2 regions of the Hymenobacter sp. GOD-10R genome follow, and region 1 is predicted to be linked to the other one. Evidence: riboswitches for the same ligand, from Rfam matches in the RefSeq annotation. Region 1 holds a riboswitch; the other holds the start of a gene.

Region 1 (5,098 bases):
GGTTTTCGGCCAGGGTCAGCAGCTTGGCCGACTCCACCTGGCCCTGCGCCCCGAAGCCCAGCACGCCCTTGGTGACGGTGGCCCCGGACAGGCCCGCCTGCCGCGCCGCGTACACCAGGGCCTCGTAGAGCGGCTGGTGCTGGTGCTTGTCCTGCTCGCTCACGTAGAGGCGCAGCAGCTGCGCCGGTTGCAAAGTAGCCATGCGATAAAAGGGTTAAGAAGAGAAGTTTATAAAAAGCGCACCGCCACCACGCCCGCAAACGTGGCCCCCAGCCCCAGCAGCACGCTGCCGGCCACGTAGAGGGCCACGTAGCCATATTCGCCGTCGGTGAGCATGCTGATGGTTTCGTAGGAGAAGGTCGAAAACGTGGTGAAGCCCCCGCAAAAGCCCGTGGTGAGCAGCAGCCGCAGCTCGGGCGAGCCGATAGTGCCCCGCTCGGCCGCCGCGTAGAAAAAGCCAATGAGCAGGCAGCCCAATACGTTGACCAGCAGCGTACCCAGCGGAAACGGGTGCACGAAGTACCGCGCCACCAGCAGCTGCAACAAATAGCGGCCCACGCTGCCCACGGCCCCGCCCACGGCGATAATGGCTAGTAATCGAAACATAAGGTGCACTTTGAGAAGTCGGCCCCGGTGGGCTACTGGTGCCAGTAGCCCACCGGGGTAGCCGCCGTAATTTATTGGTTATTAAAGGCTTTAATACCCGCGAAACGCCCCGCGCGGCCCAGCTCGCGCTCGATGCGCAGCAGCTGGTTGAACTTGGCGATGCGCTCGGAGCGCGAGCCGCTGCCGGTTTTGAGGTGGCCCGCGCCGGTGGCCACCGTGAGGTCGGCCACGAAGGTGTCCTCGGTCTCGCCCGAGCGGTGCGACACGAACTGGTGGTGGCCGTTGACCAGCAATAGCAGGCGCGTGTCCAGGGTTTGCAGCTGGTCGAGCATGGGGAGAAAAGAAGGGGAAGGGGTGGAAAGCGGAAAGCCTTGGCGGACTGGCATCGGGGCGGTGTCAGGGCTGCTTGGCGGCGTGCAGCTCGCCCAGGCGGCGGCCCAGGTGCCGGCCCAGCAGCGGGTGCTTGGCCTGGCCCACCCGCTGGGCGGTGTAAATGCCACTGTGGCCCGAGAACAGGTAAGCCACCACGCAGCTCACGCCCAGGTAGATACCCGCATGCATGCCGAACAGCTCCAGGCCCATGAAAAGGCAGGCCAGCGGCGTATTGGCCGCGCCCGCAAACACGCCCACGAAGCCCATTCCCGCCAGCAGCGCCACCGGCAGCGGCAGCACCACGGCCAGGGCCGAGCCCAGCGCCGCCCCGATGAAAAACAGCGGCGTGACCTCGCCGCCCTTGAAGCCCGCCCCCAGCGTGAGGGCCGTCAAGGCCAGCTTCCAGGCAAAATCCTGGGGCGGCAGCGGGTGCTCAAACGCCTCCACGATAACCGGCACGCCCAGGCCGGCGTAGCGCATGGTGCCCAGGCCCCACAGGGTGCCCGCTACCAGCACGCCGCCCACCACCGGCCGCAGCGGCGCGTACTTTATGCGAGCAAATTGCTTACTTATCCAGTGGGTAAGGGTAGCGAAGCTACGGGCCGCAAGGCCAAACAGGGCCCCCACCAGCAGCGTGCAGCCCAGCCCCAGGGCCGTGAGCGGCACGGCCGCTAGCTCGGGATAGTGCGTGTGACCCACGCCCCAGGCCCGGGTCACCACATCGGCCACCACGGCGGCCAGAAAGCTGGGCAAAATGGCCTCGTAGCGCATCGAGCCGAGTAAAAACACTTCCAGCCCAAACACCGCCCCGGCCAGCGGCGTGCCAAATACCGACGCAAAGCCCGCGCTCATGCCCGCGATGAGCAGCAGGTGCCGCTCGCGCCGGGGCAGCCAGCGCGAGAGCTGGTCGGCCAGCGCGCCGCCCATCTGCACGGCCGTGCCCTCGCGCCCCGCCGAGCCGCCAAACAGGTGCGTGAGCAGCGTACCGCCCAGCACCAGCGGCACCAGCCGCAGCGGAATCACTTCGCTCGGGGCGTGGATTTCATCCAAAATCAGGTTGTTGCCTTTCACCACCCGGTTGCCGAAGCGGTGGTAGGCGAGGCCCACTAGCAGACCGCCTACCGGCAGCAGGGCCAGGGCCCACGAGTGGGCCTCACGCCAGCGCGTCACCCATTCCAGACTGACTAAAAAGCCTGCTGAGGCGGTACCGGCCAACGCGCCGACCAAGCTTGCCAGCAGCAGCCAGCGTAGCACAAACCAAACCGTGGGGGTAGGGGAGAGGGCCCGTAAGCGGGCGGGTACCAAGCGGGAGTAAATAGGGGGATAAGCCACGGGAGCGAACATTAAGATGAACTACTCGGCGTAGCCACTAGGGCCAGCCGTCTCGTAGGAATCATCAGCGCAGCGCACCAGGCGCCGGCGGTTCGCGGTGGAAATCCATCACCGTACTGCGCCCTTATACGGAGTGGCGAAGAGCGGGTTATAGTGACGAGGCAAAATGGCAACTGCGGGCCAACTTCTACGACCACCTCGAATCCGGCGTGGCGCTAATGAAGCAGGAGCTGGCCGGCGCGGTGGGCCTCGGCCACGCCTTGGGGCGTGAGGTTCATGTCGGTCTAGTTGGTGAAGACGTTGGCCAGGTTGGTGGTGCTTTCGCCGTGGCGCAGCAATACGAGGTCGGGCATGGAGTAGGGCGGTGAGGAGGGCACTAGTATTCGTTAGGGACTGATAGCTAACAGTCCCAGCATACCTAGGGCATACAACCCGAGTACTACCAGCGAGTCGAGGCCCATGCGGGCCACCTGCCGCTGCGGCCGGAAAACCAGCCCGTAGACGTACACGCAGGTGAGCAGCATGCCCAGGCCCGTGAGATAGAGGTCGGCCTTGCCGGCGTGGGGCAGCGCGGCCTGGCCCGAGAGCGCGCTGGCCACCAGAAACAGCACCGGCAAAAAGGCATTGCCCCCAAAAATATCGCTGATGGCCAGCTGGTATTCGCCCGCTTTCATGGACGCCAGGCCGGTCGAAACCTCGGGCAGCGAGGTGGCTGCCGCCAGCACCGTGGCCCCAAACAGCAGCCCGCTCAGGCCCCAATGCGTGGCCAGCGCGTCGCCGCTGCGCTCCAGCACCACGCCCGCCACCAGCGTCACGAGGGCCGCAGCCAGGAACACCAGCCCCGTGCGCCAGGTGCTGGCCGGGGGCGTTGGCTGGGCCGGAGCCGCTGGCTTGGGCGGCGGGCTGCCAGCCGGGGCCGCGTCGTGCGCCTGCCAGGGTAGCCCCTTTTGCGCTTTGCCAATCAGCCATAGGCCCACTACCCAGAGCCCCAAGATGAGCAGGCCCGCCGGGGTTATGCGGGCCACGATAATGGCGGCTGGCAGCTGGCTGCCTACCAGCACGGCCGCCAGCACGGCCAGCACCAGTACGCCTTCCAGTACCAGCACCAGCGAGGCGGCCTGGTAGGTGAGGGCCGCTTTTTTGCCCAGGCCAAACACGTCGAGCACCACCAGCACTAGCGTCTGCATCGCAATGCCACCCAAGATGTTACCAATGGCTAATTCCAGGTGCTGGCTCAGGGCCGCGCTGACTGTGATGGCCAGCTCGGGCAAGTTGGTGACCACCGCCAGCAGCAGCAAGCCGCCCAGCGCCTGCCCTAGTCCGAAGCGCTTGGCCAGCACCGAGGTAGCGTTGGCAAGGTAAACGCCGGCCACCCAGACGGCCGCCCCGGCCGCCGCGAAGGCAAGTAGCAAAAGGGGAATGGATAAGTGGGCGAACATGCAGCAGCGAATGAAGTGGAAGGCCCATACGGGCCGGCCGGCCTTTTCGCCGCAAAGTCCGCGCTACAGCCCCGACCTTCGCGCCCATGTCCGATTTTCGCCTTCGCGTATTTGCCGCCGTGGCGCGGCACCTGAGCTTCACCAAGGCCGCGCAGGAGCTGTTCGTGAGCCAGCCCGCCGTCACCAAGCACATCCGCGAGCTGGAGGCCCAGTACGGCCAGCGCCTGCTGGAGCGCAGCGGCAGCAAGGTGCTGCTCACCGAAGCCGGCCGCCTGCTGCTGCTGCACGCCGAAGCCGTGGCCGCCTCGGCCCAGCAGCTCGACGAGCAGTTGCTCGGCCTGCGCGACCCCGACGAGGCCGCCGGCCGCCTGCGCCTGGGGGCCAGCACCACCCTGGCCCAGTACGTGCTGCCGGCCTGGCTACCCGCTTTCCAGGCGCGCTACCCGCGGGTGCAGCTGAGCTTGCTCAACGTCAACTCCGAGCGCATCGCCGAGGCCCTGCTGCGCGGCGAGCTGGATTTGGGCTTCGTGGAAGGCCGCACCAAAAACCGCGACCTGCACTACGAGTTGCTGCTGCCCGACGAGCTGGTGGCCGTGCGCCAGCCTACGCCCGCCGGCTCGCCCCCTAGGCCCCTGCCGCTGGCTGAAGTACTGGCCAGCCCCCTGGTGCTGCGCGAGCGCGGCTCGGGCACGCTGGAGGTGCTGGAAATGGCCCTGCGCGAGCGTAAAATCAAGCTCGGCGAGCTGAAAACCGCGATTTACCTGGACAGCACCGAGGCCATCAAGACCTACCTGGAGGCCGCGCCGGGAGCCGTGGGCTTCGTGTCGCGGCAGGCGCTGCGGCGCGAGCTGGCGGCGGGCCTGCTCGAAGAAATACCTGTGCAAGGCTTCACGCTGCCCCGGCAGTTCGAGGCGGTGTGGGTGCAGGGCCAGCCCCTGACGCGCACCGCCCAGCGCTTCTGGAGCTTTGCCCAGCAGCAGGCGGTCAGCAAAGCAGGGTAGCGAGTTTGGTTATTAGCAATAACTATTTGCTATAACCAAAATTCAATAAGGGCCGCTACTTTTGCCGTATCACTTGCCAGCGGCAGTGGCTTTTCCAGCGGCAGTGGCTTTTGCTGCTAGCCGCCGCCAGTTTGCTGTACATTAGTTCTTCACTTTTTCCCTTTTTGCCATGAGCCAGCCCGCCGATTCCCCCGATTCGCAGCCCACTCCCGCCGAGCAGCCGGCCGATGCGGCCCACGCCGGTACGCCGCACTACGGCACCTTTGGCGACCCGGCCAACGTGCCTGTTACCCCGGAGCATCATCCCAACCGCCCCTACGTGGGCGGCTATATGGACCCCGAAGGCAC
Region 2 (5,098 bases), on a different replicon from region 1:
CCGTTTCGCTGAGTAGATTTGGCTTTTACGTCCCTCGTATGAACCCAACCTCCGAACCCGAAGAAGTATATAGTATCCCGGTCGAGTACCGGAAGATGGAAAACATGCACATCTTGTTTTGGCTGGTGAAAGATACAGCTGGTGCATGGTCTGGAAACCGCTCGGCTTGCTGATGATTCTGCCTACGCTGGGCATTTCCATTGTTATTTGTTGGCGCACGCGTAATATGACTTCCGAGTTGGCCCACAACCTAGCTATTGTGTTTTGGATTACAGCCAACTCGTATTGGATGATCAGCGAGTTTCTGGGCTTCGATACGCTGCTGATTGGGCACACAATCGAAGGCAAACACCTAGCTATTATTCCTTTTCTGATTGGCCTGCTTATTCTGGCTTACTATTACCTGGTGCAAAAGCCTCGCGAGACCAAGCAGGAACGCGTAGCAACGCTTTAATATGACTAAGGTAGAAGCTAGCTACTCGTTTGTCAGACCCTGGCAGCCTCTAACGCTCAGAAAAGCTGGAGCTGCGTGAAGCTCTTCTTGGTAACAGCTGCGTATTTTATGCCATGCCTGATTTCCGTCTTCGCGTCTTCCAAACGGTAGCGCGCCATTTAAGCTTTACCAAGGCTGCGCAGGAGCTATTTATTACGCAGCCCGCCATCACCAAGCACATTCACGAGTTAGAGCTTAGCTACAAGCAACGCCTGTTTGAGCGGCGCAGTAACCGCATTTCTCTAGCCGAGGCTGGGCAGGTGCTACGTACGCACGCCGACGCCGTAGAGCAACTCGACCAAGAGCTAACCGAAACCTTGCAGAGCCTGCGTGGCGGTGAAGGCGGCCGGCTGCGCCTTGGTGCCAGCACTACCCTAGCGCAGTATGTAATTCCACGCTTGCTGCCGGGCTTCTAGACGCGTTATCCGGAAAGCATGCTCATGCTGCTCAACGACAACTCTGAGTAGATTGCGGAGGCGCTACTGCGTGGGCAGATTGACCTAGGTTTTGTGGAAGGACGCAGCAAAAGTCGCGACTTACACTATGAGCCTTTCCTGGAAGACGAATTGGTAGTTGTGCGCCGCGCCCAACCAGGCCCAGATGCTCCTTCCCTGACGTTGGCTGAACTGGTGCAGCTTCCGCTCGTGCTACGCGAACGGGGCTCCGGTACGCTGAAGGTAATAGAACACGCGTTGCGCATTCGGCAGGTAAAATTGGCCGAGTTGAATGTACTATTCCAGCTGGAAAGTACATAGGCAATAAAAACCTACTTGGAGGCGGCTCCAACCGCTCTAAGGTTTATTTCGCGGCTAGCGGTGGAGAAGGAAGTAGCAGCGGGACTGCTTGCCGTTGTGCCAGTGCCAGAACTGACTTTGTCGCGCCAGTTCGAGGCCGTGTGGGTGCAAGGTGCTCCTCTTTCGAAGGTGGCTGAACGGTTTTTGCGCCATGCTCGTCAACACAGCCATTCGTAGCGGTTGCAGCTTCGGGCGAAACATAGCGTGAGCTCTATTCACAACTTTTTATCCCCTCATTCAGCGCTTTATAATAGCTAGCCTGACACTGCGAAGCGTGGTCGGCAGACTAAACGGTGTAGACTACGTATAACTGAACAGTTATTCTATTCTCTCCTTACTTCTGTTTACCATGGAAAACACGCCCCAATCCTCCCCTGACCAAAACAATCAATCAGCTGATACGCCGCAGTATGGCGAATTTGGTAATGCCGATTCCGCTGCTCAACCTAGGTCAACTCACGAGTCGAACGACGGCTCAAATGACAACCCCGACGAATTCAGCGAGTTTCGGAAGAAGCGTTCGAACCTCACCGAAGATTACGGCCAAGTTAGCCAGCAAGCTGATCCGGCGGAACAGCGCGGCCACGTTGAGCAAAATCAAAATCCCGAAGCCGTAGCGGCGGCTCAAGACAGCGACGAAAGCACGCGCCGCGCCGCCTATGCTGCCGATGATCCTCGGTATGGCAGTGGCACATCAAACACTTGGCAAGAAGATCAAGCCTAGCTTGCAGCTACTAGCCCTATAAACATAAGGCCGAACGGAACTCCGTTCGGCCTTATGTTTATAGGGCATTCGATTATAACTTGTACAGTGTCGCTCTACGTTATTCTGCATACCGTCTAGCTAGGCGGCTATACGTCTCCTAAGCGCTTGCCCTGCTGCCGCCCCAAGCGCAGGTGCTTGGCCTGCCCAATGACTTGGGCCGAGTAGATACCTCGATGCCCGGAAAACAGATAAGCAACTACGCACGCTAGCGCCAAATACACGCCCGCCTGCGCACCAAACAGTTCCAATCCCATCAGCGTGCAGGCCAGGGGTGTATTGGCCGCACCCGCGAATACGCCCACAAAGCCCATCCCTGCCAGCAGCGCCACCGGCAATGGCACCACCACCGACAGCGCACTACCCAACGCGGCCCCAATAAAAAAGAGCGGCGTCACTTCTCCTCCTTTAAAGCCGCACCCTAGGGTAAGAGCCGTCAGGAGAAGTTTCCAGGCGAAATCAGTGGGGGCAAGCGGTGTGTGGAACGCTTCCACAATAACCGGTACACCCAACCCAATGTAGCGCGTAGTACCTAGCACCCAAACGCACACAACCACCAGCACGCCGCCTACCACGGGGCGAAACGGCGCATAGCTGATGCGGGCAAACTTTTTACCGATCCAATGGGTGAGTGCTGCGAAACTACGCGCCACAAGGCCAAACAATATGCCGGCTACTAATGCCCACAAAAGCGTGGCGGGCGTGATAAGCAGAGAAGCCAACTGCGGATAGTGGGTGTGGTCAACGCCCCAGGCTCTGGTAACCAGATCAGCGCTAACGGCCGCTAGGAAGCTCGGTAGCAAGGCATCATAACGCATGGATCCGAGCAGAAACACTTCCAGCCCGAACACGGCCCCAGCTAGCGGCGTCCCGAAGACCGACGCAAAGCCCGCACTCATACCCGCAATCAACAGCAGGCGCCGGTCGCGCGGGCGCAACCTCAAAAGACGCGTAAGCTGATCAGCCAGTGCGCCTCCCATTTGTACAGCCGTGCCCTCACGACCCGCCGAGCCGCCAAATAGGTGCGTGAGCAACGTGCCGCCTAATACCAAGGGCACAAGGCGCAACGAAATCAAACGTTGTGGCGCGTGAATCTCGTCCAGGATCAAATTATTTCCTCGTACAACCCTGCTCCCGAACAGGTGATACGCTAGGCCTATAAAGAAGCCAGCTACCGGCAACAACCCAATAATCCAGAGGTGTGTTTCCCGCCAATGCGTTGCCCAGTCCAGCGCTACCAGAAAAACAGCGGACGCCGTACCAGCTAGCCCTCCTATGAGCGCGCTAATCACCATCCAGCGTAGCAGGAAGAGCGCGTAAGTAGTGGTTGTAATAGCCCGCAAACGAGCAGGCAACCAATAGAAAGAAAAAAACTGACGAGCCATAAAAGCGAACGGCAAGATGAACTACCCGGAACGGCCTGCCTGACCGTTCGTCCCGTAGGAATCATCAGCGCGAAGCATATGCTTCGGCGGTTCGCGGTGGCAATCCATCACCGTACGCTGGCAAAGATAGACGGAGCTGACCTTTTTGATTCGTTAGCTCCATATTTTGCGAGACCTAGACCTGTTCAGCAAGCCAACTGATGGCAGCGGCTTCATCAGAAAAAAGCTGGTAAGTAAGCGGATAGGTGTTTAACTCCCGAATCAAGGCAGCCATTTCCAACCGAACCATTACATTTTGAGGCGATACAATAGCCCCATAGCGTAACCCTGAGCGCACAGCGCGAGGAAACCAATCGAGCAAGATCCAAGCTTGGTTCTCCGTACTGAAGACAGGCAACGACCGTTGGTCACCTAGCAGCTTGTGCCAGCTTTTTTGCTCTAGTTGTACCAAGGCTTGCTCCAGCAACTGACGCCATATCGCGGCCGAGGAGGGTTGCGAAGTCCAGTTTAAGCGCACATAGGCTTCCTGGGGAACAAGAGAAACTGATCCGGCCGCGTTGCCGAATTGAAAGGATGGCTCAGATGCTACAAACGCTGGAACGGGCATAACAAATGGCGCTTTATAAGTGTAGGAGAACTGATTATGCTAACAAGTGGTAGCATATCTTTATTTACGTAGTAGAATAAGGTATGGATGAGCCACTCTTAAAAAAATGATAATAGTAGTCCTATGAAAGCCCAGGCTAGCTAGGTATTTCGCTGACTGACCATCCTGCGGTCGCAAGCATGGACAGCAAGTGTCGGCCATGACTGGCGCTTCCTCCTACTAGTCCTTGAGGTCCTTCTATTAAAATGCCACTGCCTGAGTTGTTGTGGCGTACCAGCACCCGACCGTTAGTGGTGTCTTGGTGATAGGTGTTAGGAGCACTATCAGGACGAAAGCCTAGCAACTGCAAGAAATTTTCAATTTGGGAAAGCGTCATCATTACATTGGCAAATAGGATACGAGAGCAAGTAGAGCAGTACGCAAAAATACGTAAGTATATATTACAAAATATTAATATTTTAAAAAAATAATATATTCTTAGACGTAGCTAAGTTCAACCTTTTACTTGCTCGTCCAAATCTGAGAAACATGACCTAAAATGACAATCAATCTTTTAGGCTTTTTACTACTCTTTTACCTGCTGTGCTTGTGAGAATGTGCTTATTCAATCAGATCGGCTACCCCCATTCACAAAAAATGGCCGCTTCCTTTTGTTGGAAGCGGCCATTTTTTGTGAGTAAGATCTAGCTTACTTCTGCGAGAGCTGAGCACCGCTCGTTTCGCGTAGGCGAATCAGATTTAGGGCCGAACCAGCTTTGAACCACTCAATCTGACCTTCGTTGTACGTATGGTTCAGATAGATGAGGTCAGTGTCGCCATCAACGTGGTGCAGGCGAGCTTGCAGTTGCTGCCCAGGCGCAAACGAATTTAGACCGATGATATCGATGGTATCGTCTTCCTCGATCAAGTCGTAGTCAGCCTTGTTGGCAAACGTGAGAGCCAGCATGCCTTGCTTCTTGAGGTTGGTCTCGTGAATACGGGCAAACGACTTCACAATCACGGCGCGAACACCTAGGTGGCGTGGCTCCATAGCAGCGTGCTCACGCGAAGAGCCTT

Evidence for each region. A riboswitch is a leader RNA that binds a small molecule or an ion and turns the genes downstream of it on or off. The one in region 1 is predicted to bind fluoride.
Region 2: linked by a shared signal. The riboswitch ahead of SD425_RS18940 (chloride channel protein) and the one ahead of SD425_RS27405 (voltage-gated chloride channel family protein) in region 1 are both predicted to bind fluoride.

The regions. Positions count from the first base shown of each region.
Region 1 covers NZ_CP141185.1:158,553-163,650, forward strand. The annotation lists gene SD425_RS27390 (DUF190 domain-containing protein) at 1-202, opposite strand, end outside; gene crcB (fluoride efflux transporter CrcB) at 229-606, opposite strand; partial or broken gene eno (phosphopyruvate hydratase) at 678-923, opposite strand; gene SD425_RS27405 (voltage-gated chloride channel family protein) at 1,003-2,283, opposite strand; fluoride riboswitch at 2,359-2,432, opposite strand; gene SD425_RS27415 (sodium:calcium antiporter) at 2,697-3,749, opposite strand; gene SD425_RS27420 (LysR substrate-binding domain-containing protein) at 3,836-4,750, shown strand; gene SD425_RS27425 (hypothetical protein) at 4,920-5,098, shown strand, end outside.
Region 2 covers NZ_CP141184.1:4,780,699-4,785,796, forward strand. The annotation lists gene SD425_RS18920 (hypothetical protein) at 146-454, shown strand; gene SD425_RS18925 (LysR family transcriptional regulator) at 568-909, shown strand; partial or broken gene SD425_RS18930 (LysR substrate-binding domain-containing protein) at 976-1,464, shown strand; gene SD425_RS18935 (hypothetical protein) at 1,637-2,011, shown strand; gene SD425_RS18940 (chloride channel protein) at 2,140-3,435, opposite strand; fluoride riboswitch at 3,484-3,556, opposite strand; gene SD425_RS18945 (hypothetical protein) at 3,611-4,042, opposite strand; gene SD425_RS18950 (hypothetical protein) at 4,179-4,421, opposite strand; gene SD425_RS18955 (aconitate hydratase) at 4,731-5,098, opposite strand, start outside.